Hahella sp. HNIBRBA332: one gene and its partner. Each later gene encodes a partner of the first gene's protein in a complex. Links are inferred from orthologs where the notes say so. Each region holds a gene or a part of one and is shown on either strand. Other genes may lie near its edges.

Region 1 (7,344 bases):
TCAGATCGAAGTCTTTGTCCGTCAACGTCAGCGGCTCGCCGTTCAGTTGAATGGTCCGTTTCTTGTGGTTGATGCTGAAGGGGCCATAACTGGCTTCTTCGGCATCGGTTTCCTCCGTGCGGTTTCTCCGGCTCAGCGCCTTGAGCCGGGCGATGAGTTCGCCGGGCCGCGCCGGCTTCACCATGTAATCGTCGGCGCCGGCCTCAAGCGCCTCAATAATATCTTCCTCCGCTTCGCGCTGAGTCAGGAACAACACCGGGATCGGCCATTCCTGCTGCTGCCGCACTTTGCGGAGGATGTCGATGCCGTCCATATCCGGCAATTGCCAGTCCATGATGAGCAAATCGAAGCTGTCATGGGTGACGGCGAATAAAAAATCTTTCCCCGTATTGTAGTGGCGGCATTGGAAATCTGAGTTCCGCAGATTTAGCAATAGCTGGTCCGCCAGATTCTGGTCGTCTTCTAGAAGTCCGATTTTCATAGTCTGCGTTCGTCTAACTGTTTGATGTATATCTAAGTTTGGCAGTAAACCACCAATCTCGCTAACTTTTGCCGAAAAATGTGCGGAGCGAGTTGAACCGCACCTGATTCAGCGACTTTTTCGACAGACAGCAAACCTTGTGAAAAGCCGGACTAGGGCAATGTCTACTTCAACTTAAATGGTTTTTGTGAGCAATTTAAAAATGTAACAACAAGCTACTTTTTGCATCGCGCCCCGTCTTCCAATGCTTCGGGGCGACCCAAAACTCACTGTAATAATGCCTGTGCGCAGACATCTGTCGGACTTGGCCATGGTCCTGGCGGCGGGGTTGGTTATATGATGGCGCTGCGGCTCTCCCGAAACTCCTGCCAAGGCGTGGACCAATCAGCGGGATGGGCCCAGCACTCCACGCCGGAGCGTGCGCAGCGGTGTCAGGCGTTCAAGCAGGAAATGGAACCGTCCAAAGGCGAGGGGCTGTGATCGCAGGGATCTGAGGTCAGGATCTTACGCGTATAAGCGAAGTGTGCAGTTCTCCCTTCGCGACGCCCTGACAAAGGGATGGACGGCGAATATAAGGAAATAGCGGTGATCGCAATGATCGCTGTGGAGAAGGAAAATGAAAGTAATAAGGACTTTTAAGCGAGAAACAGGATGTAAACTTCATTTGGGTGTGGCCCTTTTTGCGTTGTTGACGGCCTTTGTTTTTCCGACCCGGGCGGAGATCAATTTTTACCCGCCTGTGAATCTGTCCTATTCAGAGGGTTTAAGTTTTAACCCCAGCTTGGTGGCTCAAGGCGATAATCTCTTTGTGACCTGGGACGATAACAGTTCCGGCGTGAAGGAAGTGATGTTCGCGCGCTCTCGCGACAAAGGTGAAAACTACACGCCGCCGAAGCAGCTGTCGTCGCCCTCTGGGCAGTCCAGCGCGCCGGACGTGGCGGTGGACTCCCGCGGTCACGTGCATGTGGTTTGGCAGGATACCCTGTACGGCGCCTCTACGATCCTTTACGTGCGTTCGGAAGACGGCGGCAAGACCTTTACCTCGGCCGTCAGTCTGTCTGGAGATGACAGCGCTTCCGTGCGGGCGGATATTCTGGTGGATTCGGCTAACGTGATCTATGTGGCCTGGACAGACACCGGGACGGAAGAGGTGATAGTGACCCAGAGCGCGGATGGCGGCGTCAGCTTTCAGCAGGTCGCCAAGATTAAAGCCAACTTTGTCTCCAGCGTACGCATGACGGCGGGCGGGGATCGGCGTATCCATGTAGCCTGGACCAATGCGCAGAATGTCTATCACATGTACTCCAGGAACGGTGGGCGCAGTTTTTCTCAGCCGGTTAGTATTTCCGCTAGCAGTGCGGTGTCTTCTTCAGTGTCGCTGGCGGCGGATGCGGGCAGTAATGTTTATATCGGTTGGAGTGAGCAGATCAATAATGAGGCGGAGATCTATGTGGCGCGCTCTGAGGATGGCGGACAGCATTTTGCGCCGCCCGGCAACATCAGCCGCAACCCGGGGGCCTCAATCGGCCCGGATCTGGCCACGGATGCCGAAGGCGTGCTGTATGTCGTTTGGCAGGATACGACGCCGGGCAACTACGAAGCGATGTTCGCTTTCTCCACTGATAGAGCCCTGACCTTCTCACCCGCCGCTAATATATCTCCCAGCGAACTGGGGTCTCTGGTGACCAAGGTGGCGGTCAATGCGTCCGGCGACATATTCGTCGCCTGGGACGATAATCGCAGTGGGAATTTTGAGATTATCGTGGCGCGGGGGATGCAGGGCTTGGCGGCGATCAAGAACGCGACCGCCAAGCCCTCTCCCTTCAGTCCGAATGGAGACGGCGCCAACGATACGTTGAGGGTGCGCGCCGATTTTACCGCCCCGCTGCAATGGGAGGCTTCCGTTCTCACGTCGGAGAATGAACCCGTGAACCTGTTTCGCGGTAATGGGGAAATCTTCGATTTAACATGGGACGGACTGGACCACAACGGCGTGGTGACCCCGGACGGCTCCTACCGCTTCTTGATTACTGGCGTGGATGTGGACGGCGTGGCGGCGGCTCCGGCGGAAGTGTATTTCAGCGTGAACACCGTATCGGACTCGGAACCGCCGCAGTTGTTGAGCTATGAGTCCAACTATGCGGAATTTGGTCCGGACGGCGATGGACGGCGCGATAACGTCACGCTTAAAGCAAGCTTCAACAAAAGTCTTGATTGGACGCTCAGCTATCAGAACCGCGATGGAGTGGAGCTGTTTCGTCAACAAGGCAGCGGCGTTTCGCTGAATAAGCTGTGGGATGGGCGTGATTTCAGTGGGGTTACAGTTGCGGATGATCGTTATGTGATTGCGCTGTCGGCTACGGACACGCAGGGAATCAGTGTGAATGGGGAGTTGCGGGTGATTGTGGACACGGTCGCTCCGCAATGGGCCAATATCAGCGTTACGCCGGACGTGATCACCCCCAACGGTGACCAATCCAATGACAAGACGCGACTGGAGTTCGATCTCAATGAAGGCGCTCTGACCACCGTGTACGTCTACGAGGCGCGGGGCGGCTCCTTAGTGCGGGAGCTGTATCGGGAGCCTCTGATTGGCGAACATCACGTCGCGATCGACTGGGATGGACGTTCCGGCACAGGGAGTGTCGTGGCGCCGGGAAAGTATATCTTTAAAGTGTGGATGCGGGACTATGCGGCCAATCGCGCGGAGCCCTATCCGGTAGTGGCCGACGTCACAGTGAGGTAAGCGGTGGCCGCTCCGCTCGTCGAATGCGGCGGAGTGGTTTATAGTGTAGTCATTATCTACGCCGCGACGGGGCCCGTCGCGGCGGCTTGCTATCTAATCCTATCTGCTGAATAAAATATGAAAATCCAAATCTCTGTTGAGAATAAGTTAAAAGAGGCTTTCACTCCGACGCACTTGGAGGTGATCAATGAAAGCCATATGCACAGCGTCCCTCCCAATTCGGAAACCCATTTCAAGGTGGTGTTGGTGACGCCGCAGTTTACGGATATGCGCTCCGTGCAACGGCACCAGAAGGTGTATGCGGTGCTGGGCGAGCTGATGCAACAGGGCATTCACGCGCTGGCGCTGCACACGTTCACCCCACAGGAATGGCTGGAGAAAGGCCAGGCCCCGGATTCGCCCAATTGCATGGGCGGCAGCAAAAAAGCCAAAACGGAGTCGGGCGGTCAATGAGCCAGTTCTTCCAGATCCATCAGGATAACCCACAGGCCCGTCTGGTTCGTCAGGCGGTGGAAATCATTCACAGCGGCGGCGTTATTGTTTATCCCACGGATTCCGGTTATGCGCTGGGGTGCGCCATCGGCGATAAAAGCGCTGCGGACCGCATCAAAGGCATTCGTCGCCTGGATGATAAGCATAATTTCACGCTGGTGTGCCGGGATTTAAGCGATATCTCCACATACGCCAAGGTGGATAACAGTACTTATCGTCTATTGAAAAACCACACCCCCGGCGCCTATACCTTTATTTTAACGGCGACTTCGGAGGTGCCGCGCAGGCTGTTGCATCCGAAACGGCGTCAGATTGGCATCAGGGTGCCTGATAACCGCATTGCGCAGGCGCTGCTGGAGGAGCTGGGCGAGCCGCTGATGAGCTCTACACTGATCATGCCCGGCGAAGACATGCCGATGACCGATCCTTATGAGATTCGCCAGATGCTGGAGCATGCGGTGGACTTGATCATTGATGGCGGTTTCTGCGGCATGGAGCCCACTTCCGTTGTGGATCTGACCGACGATACGCCGGTGATCCTGAGGGAAGGCGCGGGCGATATTTCCGGCTTCTGAATGAATGCGCCGCCGGATTCTCAGCGGCGGCGCGCATCAACTGATCGAGATGGAGAAGGCGGCGCCGGAATTTGCGGTCATCTCCGCGGCGGCGGACCCCATTTTGTGAAAGCGCTGCACGATGTCCTGCAGGGAGTTATTCTGCGGATTGGAGGAAAGCAGCGAGCTGAACAGCGAGTTGTCGCCCCCGTATGCATTCTGCAGGCGCATCACGTTCTGAACGTAATCCAATGCGGGCTTCTGATTACTCAGGCGCACGAACGTTTGCTTGATATCCGGGTTGCGGTTGATATCCGCTTCAATCTTCTGCTTGGCTTCCGTTGGAATTGCGCCTGAAATTTCCAGCGCGCCGGTCTCGTTGCGACCCAGGCGAACCTGTCCGCGCACACTGGTGACGCCATACTCGGCAAGCTTTTGCCTGAGCGTCTGTTGCACAAAGGCAGTATCTTGCCCGACACCTTGCTGAAACTCTTTGATCATGACCCGGGGGCGGGAGCTTTGTTCCTGCGGCTGACCGGACAGGGTCACGGTTCCTGGTTCAGGATGATTGTCCATGGCCGCGTCGGCCTTTGTCTGCTGGGCGGCGGTGGGCTGTTTCAGGCCTTCGTACGCCTGATTTCCGTATTCAAATAAAGTGCGAATTAAACCCATGACGGCTACCTTGTTATCTCTGAGTGCGTTTTTTCCGGCATTGGAAAGCGCATATACCTGACTTATTTCAAACATATTCAAATGCTGTGCCAGCATTCGGCCGGGAATCCAACATGACGAACGGAGCGCTATTGGCTAACATGGGCGCCTGATTGACGACTCAGAGTAGTTAAATGGCTGACACCTTTTATTGGTACGATTTCGAGACCTGGGGCGCAGATCCCCGCAGAGACAGGCCCTCTCAGTTTGCGGGCGTGCGCACGGACTTGGATCTCAACCCCATCGAAGAGCCGCTGGTGATGTACTGCAAGCCGGCGGAAGACGTATTGCCGCAACCGGAAGCCTGCCTGATTACCGGCATCACGCCGCAGAAAGCAATGTCGGAGGGCGTGAGTGAAGCGGAGTTTATCCGTCTGATCCACGAGCAATTCTCCCGTCCGGGAACCTGTGTGGTCGGCTACAACAGCATCCGCTTCGACGATGAAGTCACCCGCAATACGCTATACCGCAATTTTTACGATCCTTACAGCCGGGAGTGGCGAAACGGCAATTCCCGTTGGGACGTTATTGATATGGTGCGGCTTACCTACGCCATGCGGCCCGACGGTATAAACTGGCCCATGAACGCGGAAGGGGTCCCCAGCTTTCGCCTGGAAGAGCTGACCAAGGCTAATGGCGTGACGCATGAGGCGGCGCATGACGCTATGTCTGACGTTTACGCCACCATTGCGGTGGCGCGACTGATCAAGACGGCGCAACCCAAGTTGTATGACTATGTGCTTGGCCATCGCAATAAGAAAGTTCTGGAAGGACTGGTGGATATCGGGCGCATGAAGCCCTTGTTTCATGTGTCCTCCAAATTTCCGGCGGCATTGGGCTGTTGCGCCATGGTGGCTCCCGTCGCGCGCCATCCAACCAATCCCAACGGCGTGATCGTCTATGATCTGCGCGCTGATCCATCCACTTGGACGCACTTGCCGGTGGAGAAGATTCGAGAGCGTATCTTCACCTCAAATGAGGACCTTCCTGAAGGCGCTGAGCGTATCCCGTTGAAAGTCGTGCATCTGAACAAGTGTCCGATTCTGGTGGAGAGCAAAATTCTCAAAACCATGGACCCGGAGAGATTGCGCGGTTTTCAGCTGGACGGCGACAAGCTGAGATCTCACCTGCAGGCGTTGCGTCAGGCGGCGAATATTCAGCAACTGGTGGCGGAAGTGTTTAACGAGCCCATGGACGACAGCGAAACCGATCCAGACCTGATGCTCTACAGCGGCGGCTTTTTCAGCAACAACGACCGGGAACTGATGACTTTCATTCATGAGCAGTCGCCGGAAGTGCTGGGGGAGCTGGAGTTGCCCTTTGAAGATCCAAGGCTGCAGGAGATGCTTTTCCGTTATCGCGCGAGAAATTTTCCTGGCACGCTGAATGAAGAAGAAATGGAGAAGTGGGAGCGGTATCGTTATCGTCGCTTGTCGGGAGAGTCCGGCGGCGCTTCGATCAGTTTCCAGGCGTATTTCAAGAAGCTGGAGCAGCTTGCCGCCAACCCGGATATCACGCCGTTGCAGTTATCCATTCTTCAGGATCTGCACCTATACGGCGAGTCCATTATTCCCATGGACTTCTGAACTCAGGCGGCTCCACAGCCAGAGAGTCTGGCTCTCGTTGGTGGGGGGCGTAACGAAAAAGACCCGCATTGTGCGGGTCTTTTTTTAGTTAGGATGAGTATCGCTGCGGAGACTGTCAGTATTTAACGCGCAGCGGAAACAGCTTGTTCGCGTTGAGCCAGCTTTCCTTGTTTTTCAGCGGCTCCGCTTTTCCGGGACGCCAATGCGCGCCGTCCTTATCTCCATCCGTGACCACCAGCAGCGCACTCTTATCCGTCACAAACTGCTTGTCGAAGTAGTCCGCCAGTTGGTTTAGGCTGAGCTTGTCCACTTCGCTGGCGATCTGATTCAAGGTGTCGAACTGCTCGTTGCCAACGTCAATTTCCGTCCAGAATCGGTCAGAGCGTTGCTCCAGCGTTTGATCTTTCTCTGTCAGCCGCGCCTTCAGTGCAGCTTTGTGTTTCTCAAACTCCGCTTCGGGAAGCAAACGCAGCTCCTTCGCAAAACGCACGATGAAGTTCTCGGTGGCGGTGTGGATTTGCTTCGGCGTGTGTGACGGAGATTGCACGATAAAGGCCAGGGCCGGCGTATCCAGCAGCGTATAGGGGGTGGCGAACACAACATAGCCCATCTGCGCTTCTGTGCGGATATCGTTGTAGTATTCCGGCGAAATGATCTGTGCGATCAGGCCGAATGCGGCGCGGTCCGCGTAAGTTTTTCCGGGGCCCTGGACATAATAGAGATAGGCGGAGTCCTGATGCGGCGTGTTGATATCTTTAAACCAGTCGCCGCCTT
Region 2 (7,293 bases), 6.0 Mb from region 1 along the record:
TCTACAAGCTTCTCTGGATCGAAATACTGTTTTACGCCAAGTCCGTCACAGCTTGGACAGGCGCCGGCTGGATTATTAAAGGAGAAAACTCTTGGTTCCAGTTCGCTGACACTGTATCCACATTCAGGACAGGCGAATAGTGCTGAAAAGATCAGTTCTTCGCCGTCTCCGTCCATTGGCGCGGCGATGACGACGCCTTCAGCCAACTCAATGCAGGTTTCGATAGACTCGGCCAATCGGGTCTGAATATCTGCTCGTATCTTGAGCCGATCGACGACAACCTCAATGGTGTGTTTACGCTTCTTATCTAATTGGGGAATGTCGTCGAGGTCAGTTACGATGCCATCAATACGCGCGCGAATGAAGCCTTGCGCACGCAGCCCCTCAATCACATGCAGATGCTCGCCTTTGCGGTTGCGTATCACCGGCGCCAACAGCATCCACTTGCTGTCCTGAGGCAACTCAAGGATTCGGTCGACCATCTGACTGACCGTTTGGGCTTCGAGAACGATGTCGTGATCAGGGCAGCGAGGCTCTCCAGCGCGTGCGAACAACAGGCGCAGGTAATCATAGATTTCTGTAATGGTGCCGACAGTAGAGCGCGGGTTATGAGAGGTGGACTTCTGCTCGATGGAAATAGCGGGTGAAAGGCCCTCTATATGGTCAACGTCCGGCTTCTCCATCATGGACAGGAACTGTCTGGCGTAAGTGGACAGCGATTCCACATAGCGCCGCTGTCCCTCCGCGTAAAGCGTATCAAAAGCCAGGGATGACTTGCCTGAGCCTGATAGCCCGGTAATGACGATGAGCTTGTCTCTCGGCAAGTCCAGGTCGACATTCTTAAGATTGTGAGTTCGGGCTCCGCGGACTTGGATCGTGTCCATAAAATACTTTTCACCTCCGGAATTTACAGCCGGTCATTATATAAGTACGGAAACAGGATGGGCAAAGCGACAGCGAATCGATTAATAAGTGGCTGGTCAAATGCTACAATGTGCGCTTTTTGATGGACTGGTACGGTAGTTAAATGCAAAAGACGCAGAGGTTTATGCCCCAGGAGCGCCGCGCTGTCTCGGCGCTGGCTTCGTTATACGCCATGCGAATGCTTGGGCTGTTTATGGTGCTGCCGGTTTTCATGGTGTTGGGCAGAGAGCTTGAGGGCGCAACCCCAGCGCTACTGGGTCTCGCCATAGGCGTCTATGGCTTGAGCCAGGCTGTCATGCAGGTGCCTTTTGGGGCGTTGTCTGATCGTTTTGGTCGAAAGAAGCTGATCTTGATCGGTTTGGGGTTATTCTGCCTTGGCAGTGTCGTGGCTGCATTAAGCGATCATATCTATGGCGTTATATTTGGTCGTCTGTTGCAAGGAGCGGGAGCTATCGCCAGTGTATTGATGGCGCTGCTCAGTGATTTGACGCAGGAAGAGAATCGCACCAAGGCCATGGCGACCGTGGGAATGACGATTGGGCTGTCATTTGCGTTGGCGCTGGTTTTAGGACCACTGATTTCGGGCTTTGCGGGATTATCTGGACTGTTTTGGGCGACGGCGTGTATGGCGTTGTCAGGAGTGGTTTTGTTGTATAAAGTGCCGACCCCGTTACAGCAGCGGCGTAACCTGGAAACGATAGTTCTTGGCTCCGCCTTGCGGGATGCCTTTCAGCATAAAGAGCTGATGCGCCTGAATTGGGGGATATTCTCGCTCCATATGATATTGACGGCGATGTTCGTCGCAATGCCGGTTACATTGGCGGATAAATTTAATATGGCCGCGGATCGACATGGCTGGTTTTATCTGGCGGTGATGGGCGGGGCTTTTGTATTCATGATTCCGCTGATCATCATCGGTGAGAAGAAGCGGCTTTTGCGGCAGGTTTTCATTGGAGCGGTCTGGTTATTGGCGGCCGCACTCATGATTGTAATGAAAGCGGGGAACGACTTTATCGGGTTTACCCTGGCTGTATTCGGCTTTTTCTTGGCTTTCAACTTCTTGGAAGCGACTTTGCCCTCTTTGGTCAGCAAGGTGGCGCCTGCGGGAATGCGGGGAACAGCGATGGGGGTGTACTCCAGCTCGCAGTTCTTCGGCGCCTTTCTAGGGGGCGTCCTAGGTGGACTGGCCTACCAGAAGTTTGGTTTGATGGGGGTGTATGGTCTTTGTACAGTGATGGCGGTAGTATGGGGCGGAGTGTCCCTGTTCATGCCTGATCCTCCCTATACAGCGAGTTATGTGCTGTCGCTGCAACCGTTTAATGTGGACGCAGCGGATAAGATAGCGCAGGAACTGACGCAAATTCATGGTGTTGAAGACGTCACTCTGGTGATTGAAGAACACTTGGCGTATTTAAAGATTGATAGACAGCGCTTTGATGAGAAAGCGCTGGTAAATTACCCTCTCACCGCCCAGGTTGAGGGATAACGTTTGGAGAGCGATATGGCGCGTGGTGTAAATAAAGTAATTCTAATTGGTAATTTGGGTAGCGATCCGGAAACACGTTATACCCCCTCCGGCAGCGCGATTTCCAACCTGAGGTTGGCGACTGACGAGAGTTATAAAGACAAGCAGACGGGACAACTGGTGCCCCGTACGGAATGGCATCGGGTTGTGCTGTTCGGCAAGTTGGCGGAGATCGCCGCACAGTACTTGAAAAAAGGCTCCAAAGTATATATTGAAGGTCGCCTGCAAACGCGCAAATGGCAGGACCAGTCTGGACAGGATCGTTACAGCACAGAAATTGTTGTAGACATGCAAGGCCAGATGCAGATGCTCGACAGTCGCAGTGGCGGCGGTGGTATGGATAACTCGCAAGGTTACAACGACGGCTGGCAGCAATCCGCTCCTTCCGGCGATAACTATGGTGGCGCTCCAGCTGCTGCGCCTGCGGGTAATTATGGCGGCGCTCCTTCGAACAATTACGGCGGCGCCCCCAACAATAACTATGGCGCGTCCAGCGGCGGTTATTCCGCCCCGAATCAGGCGCAACAACGCCCGCAACAGCCTCAGCAACCAAAACCGCCCATGCCAGAGCCTATGGACGACTTTGACGACGATATTCCCTTCTGAACCGGAAGCTAAAGAATATTTAAGATATAGAGCTGTGACAGCCTGACTTGAAAGCCCCATTATTTTGGGGCTTTTTTGTTTTTGCGTCTGGGTGAGGAGAATCAGGGCCATGAAAATCGCAGTATTATTCGGCGGCACGAGCGAGGAGCGGGACGTCTCAATCGCCAGCGCCGCGCAAATTATTCCGACGCTGCGTAGTCTGGGGCATGAAGTGTTTTCTGTGGATACCGCCACTGGGCAGTTATCTGCAGCGGAGGAGGTGCGACTACTGCAAGCCGGTGTGGCTCCAGAGCCTCCGTCTACTTCAGTTATCGCCGATGTGCGCGGGCGAGCCATTGCTTTGTCTGCGGAGGCTTTCAATATCCGTGACGTTGATGTCGTTTTTCTAGCGTTGCATGGCGGCGCCGGAGAAGACGGGCGGATTCAGGCGATGCTAAATCTTGCAGGCCTGGCGTATACCGGCAGCAATCATATTGCGAGCGCGGCGGCTATGGACAAGGACCTGAGTAAGCGCTTATTTCGGGCCGCGGGCGTACCCACGCCGGATTGGCTGATGGCGCCGGCAAGCAGCGATGAGGTCGCGAAGAAATTAGGTTGGCCTGTGGTGGTCAAACCCAGCAAGCAAGGCTCCACCGTCGGTTTAAGTGTAGTGCGTGAAGAAGCTGAACTGGCGGGGGCGATAGCGCTTGCAAGTGAATACGACGATGAAGTCATGATTGAAAAGTTCGTTCCCGGACGAGAATTCACGGTTGGGATATTGGAGGGGAAAGCATTGCCGGTTGGCGAAATTATCGCGCCTAACGAGATCTTCGATTACCAAGCCAAGTATCAGGTGGGCGGCGCCCGTGAAATATTCCCTGCGGATATTTCCGAGGCTGACGCCGTCGTCATGCAGGAAATTGCATTGCGGGCTCATGCGGCGCTGAAGCTGGGCGTGTACAGCCGGATCGACTTTCGTATGGAAGATAACGGCGCTCTGTGGTGCCTGGAAGGGAATTCGTTGCCGGGGATGACAGCGAGCAGTCTATTGCCGCAAGCGGCGAGGGCCGCCGGAATTGAGTTTCCTGAACTTCTGGAGCGAATCTGCCGCGGCGCTGTGACCTGATGTCTAGCAGGTGGCCGAATATGAGCCGCTGAACAGGGGCTGTGGCGAATTCAGAGGAGGGCGTGCGGCCAAATCCATCGTTATATTGTGCCATAATGCTGAAGACAGGCCGTCAAGGCGTGACGGCCTTATTAGAAAAATTAACGGCAAAAAACAAGGGAGTAGGATATGACTACAATTTTGGATATTGCAAAAAAGGACTTTGAGACCGGCACGGAATATCAAGTGGAATTGATCACCAAGGAAGGCTCAAAAAATGGTAAGCCTTCGCCATGTCTGGAAGTATGGGAAAGAGCGCGAGGGACGCGTACGATTCTGGGTAGAGTCTTTCAGATTGATATGGAAGAAGCGCTTTATCATGCCTCCAAAAATGGCGCTGAAGAAGTCCTCATCGGTAAACGCGGTAAAGATGACGACGCTTTTTCAGAAGGTAAGATTGTGCTCGAAGGCGGCGCCCCCGCGAAACTGATGTTGGCGCTGAAAGTCACATCTTCACCTACCCCGGAAGTGAAAGAAGCAGCTTATCCCTGGTAAGTCAGCTCGCGTCCTCAAGGCGAAGCGGTGTAGTCTGACGCTTCGCTACCCCCTGTAAATCTCCCCTACCTCTGATGTGACTGAATCCAATGCAAATCCACCAACTCACTGGATTCCGCCAATAAATCTCCCTCATGAGAATACAGTTGAATCATGAAAGGGCGACCCGCCAGTACATCCTGAGCAGTTTTCACATCGGTGTGATAGCCATCGTTATTGGCTTTATCGGCTAGCGCGGTAATGAGGATGGCGCGCTCATTTTCCCAGTCGAAGCCCGCCAACGTTTTCAACTGCTCACGAAAAATCTGACCGTCGCTTTGCGCCGCGACCAATACCGCATACTCAATTGGGAATGCTTCCCCGTAACAAGTATGAATGTCTTGCCGCAGACTGGTGATTCGGTACTCGCAAGAGGATGCGTCGTAAAAGCGGACAGGTTGATAGTACGTGGCGCAACCCAGAATGCTGGCGTTCAAGGCGATGGCCAGCGCCAGCTTTATTATGCTTCTCATATTGTCTTTCCTTGGTGTGGTTTAAGGCCTCCTGTCGCATCGTTGTTGCTGTGCGACAGGTATGCTTTTTATTGGCTATTTTAGCGTTGCATATCTTTATAAAAGAAGACTGTGACTCACTCGCTGCAACATACCCTGATGAATTTATTGCTGTTTGTTGGAATATGGTTACAGCCGGCGCTACACCCCCCGTTTTTACAAACCGTTTCTTTTTTGATCAGTTTCATCCTTATATGATGCCCTCGCCAAATGTCCGTGTTCAGGTAGTTGCGGGCGATGGATTGCATGTTTGCCGGTCAGTCCGGCGCTGAAGTTATGGGATGAACTATGTTGTTGCGAACTTATCAGTGGTCTGTCGCTCTGATGCGGTCAGGCGTCATGGCGGCCAGATTATTATTAGCGGCTCTATTTTTGACTCTATGTGCTTGTGGCGGCGGTGGCGGAGGAAGTACAGGTAGCGGCGCCGACTCAAATGGGGAGATTGTGGATACCCAAACCGATCCCACGGCCAGCATAGATTCAGATAACCCGGAGCCAACAGGCAGTGTGGATAGTGATGCCGGTCAGGACGACATCATCGACGATCCTGGTGAGCCTGAGTCACCTAAAACCTACGAACTTGCCGGTATCTATTGCAGCTGTGGTCCGACTACCAGCACCACCTCCTCGGTGTTTAATAATATCGATGAAGCGGCTTATCTGGATGGCGTATTGGTGCGCATTCCCTGGGCGGAAATGGAGCCATCTCCCGGCGTCTATGATTGGACATTGCTGGACCAGCAGTTGGCCAAAGCCAAGGCGCAGGGGTTGCATGTCACCTTCGCGCTGTTGAATGGATATGCTGCGCCGGCCTGGCTGGAATCCGAAGGCGCGGACATGCTGGATTACATCTTTCGCAGGGACATTCCCCGGCGTCTGCCGATTCCCTGGGATGAAACCTATCTGCATTACCTGACAAAATTTATTGCGGCCTTGGGCGCTCGCTATAGCGGCGAGGAGGCATTGCAATTGGTGCATATGACCAACTCCACTACCAATGGCTTTGAAATGCAGTACTTTTTTGACGCTCAGGCGGAAGCGGACTTCTATGCGAAAGGATACAGCGAGTCTGCGTTAGTAAGCTCTTGGAAGCGAATTCTGGATGCATACAGCCAAGCTTTTGACGACACTCGTCTGGATCTGGATGTGCATCCGGTATTGGGTTCGCCGACTGTGGCGGAGCAGGTTGTCGCCTATGGGCAGGCCTCCATTGGCGCGCGCTTTGGCGTATTTGCGGCTTGGTGGAGTCGTCGCAATGCGGAGGTTGCGTACCCGGAAATGTATAGCCTGCTGTTGTCCGGCGCTGCGTCCAGCTTTGCCGGCGTGCAATTGGTCGGCACGGCCTCAACCCGGGCTTATAACGAAATTACCCGGGAAGACTTGATCGACGCCATCAAGTTCGCGCTGCAATCGGGCATTTACTATATCGAAGTCTGGAATCAGGACTTATTGAATACGGATATATCGCCTCAAATGGGCGGCTTTCACACCAGTGTGAACAATGCGGTCAAGTAAGCGGCGAACCCGGAGGCTCTGCCTCCGGGACCTGTATTGGAATTAGCTGGGAACGGCGTTCAGGGTACGGGTGTGAGCGCTTTCCGGCAGCAATATTTTCAGCGGCGGCATGGCGTCTATCTTGGCGGCGACATCGCCGTAAATCAGCTGCAGTCCTTCAATGATGCGTGAAGGCTGGTCCACCCAGGAGGAATTGCGACGCTTTAGTTCGAACGGCTCCTCGCACTGGAAAAACTCCAGCACTTTGTCGATAGTCGAACCCAGGCTCTCGTACTTAATCAAAATAGTCGGGTGTTTGGGGGACAGATTACTGACCCAGTTATCAAACTGGCGCTCGATATTGAACTCATCCACGCCTCTTTCCAAATACTCTTCCAGCGTCATGCCGCGCAGCGAACGCGCCGGAGTAGGGCTGTTCACGTTCATGGCTTTCGCGTGCATGTCCTGATAATTGCGGCGAAACAATGAGAGCACAGCGTCGTAAGGATTGCCGAACATGTAACCGAGTCGAATATCGACTTCATCGTCATACA

What was found.
Region 2: the proteins of sbcB (region 1) and ssb are in contact, whole or in part, in a crystal structure (PDB 3C94), measured with the Escherichia coli proteins. The link is inferred for Hahella sp. HNIBRBA332 from one-to-one orthologs.

Annotation. Positions count from the first base shown.
Region 1 is NZ_CP132203.1:559,752-567,095, forward strand. The notes cover bases 4,485-7,344. They hold sbcB (exodeoxyribonuclease I), read left to right. Parts: upstream 4,485-5,118; coding sequence 5,119-6,570; downstream 6,571-7,344. Other genes in these bases: O5O45_RS02765 (hypothetical protein), read right to left, coding at 4,485-4,945; O5O45_RS02775 (insulinase family protein), read right to left, coding at 6,686-7,344. Also shown: O5O45_RS02740 (response regulator transcription factor), read right to left, coding at 1-481; O5O45_RS02745 (hypothetical protein), read left to right, coding at 818-961; O5O45_RS02750 (hypothetical protein), read left to right, coding at 1,290-3,227; O5O45_RS02755 (BolA family protein), read left to right, coding at 3,345-3,680; O5O45_RS02760 (L-threonylcarbamoyladenylate synthase), read left to right, coding at 3,677-4,294; more of O5O45_RS02765, read right to left, coding at 4,331-4,484. UniProt on the Escherichia coli protein: Degrades single-stranded DNA (ssDNA) in a highly processive manner.
Region 2 is NZ_CP132203.1:6,571,884-6,579,176, forward strand. What follows is about bases 1,432-4,240. They hold ssb (single-stranded DNA-binding protein), read left to right. Parts: upstream 1,432-2,425; coding sequence 2,426-3,055; downstream 3,056-4,240. Other genes in these bases: O5O45_RS29305 (MFS transporter), read left to right, coding at 1,432-2,410; O5O45_RS29315 (D-alanine--D-alanine ligase family protein), read left to right, coding at 3,165-4,160. Also shown: excinuclease ABC subunit UvrA, read right to left, coding at 1-884; more of O5O45_RS29305, read left to right, coding at 1,028-1,431; O5O45_RS29320 (hypothetical protein), read left to right, coding at 4,329-4,694; O5O45_RS29325 (hypothetical protein), read right to left, coding at 4,760-5,206; O5O45_RS29330 (beta-galactosidase), read left to right, coding at 5,690-6,760; O5O45_RS29335 (hypothetical protein), read right to left, coding at 6,803-7,293. UniProt on the Escherichia coli protein: Plays an important role in DNA replication, recombination and repair. Binds to ssDNA and to an array of partner proteins to recruit them to their sites of action during DNA metabolism. Acts as a sliding platform that migrates on DNA via reptation.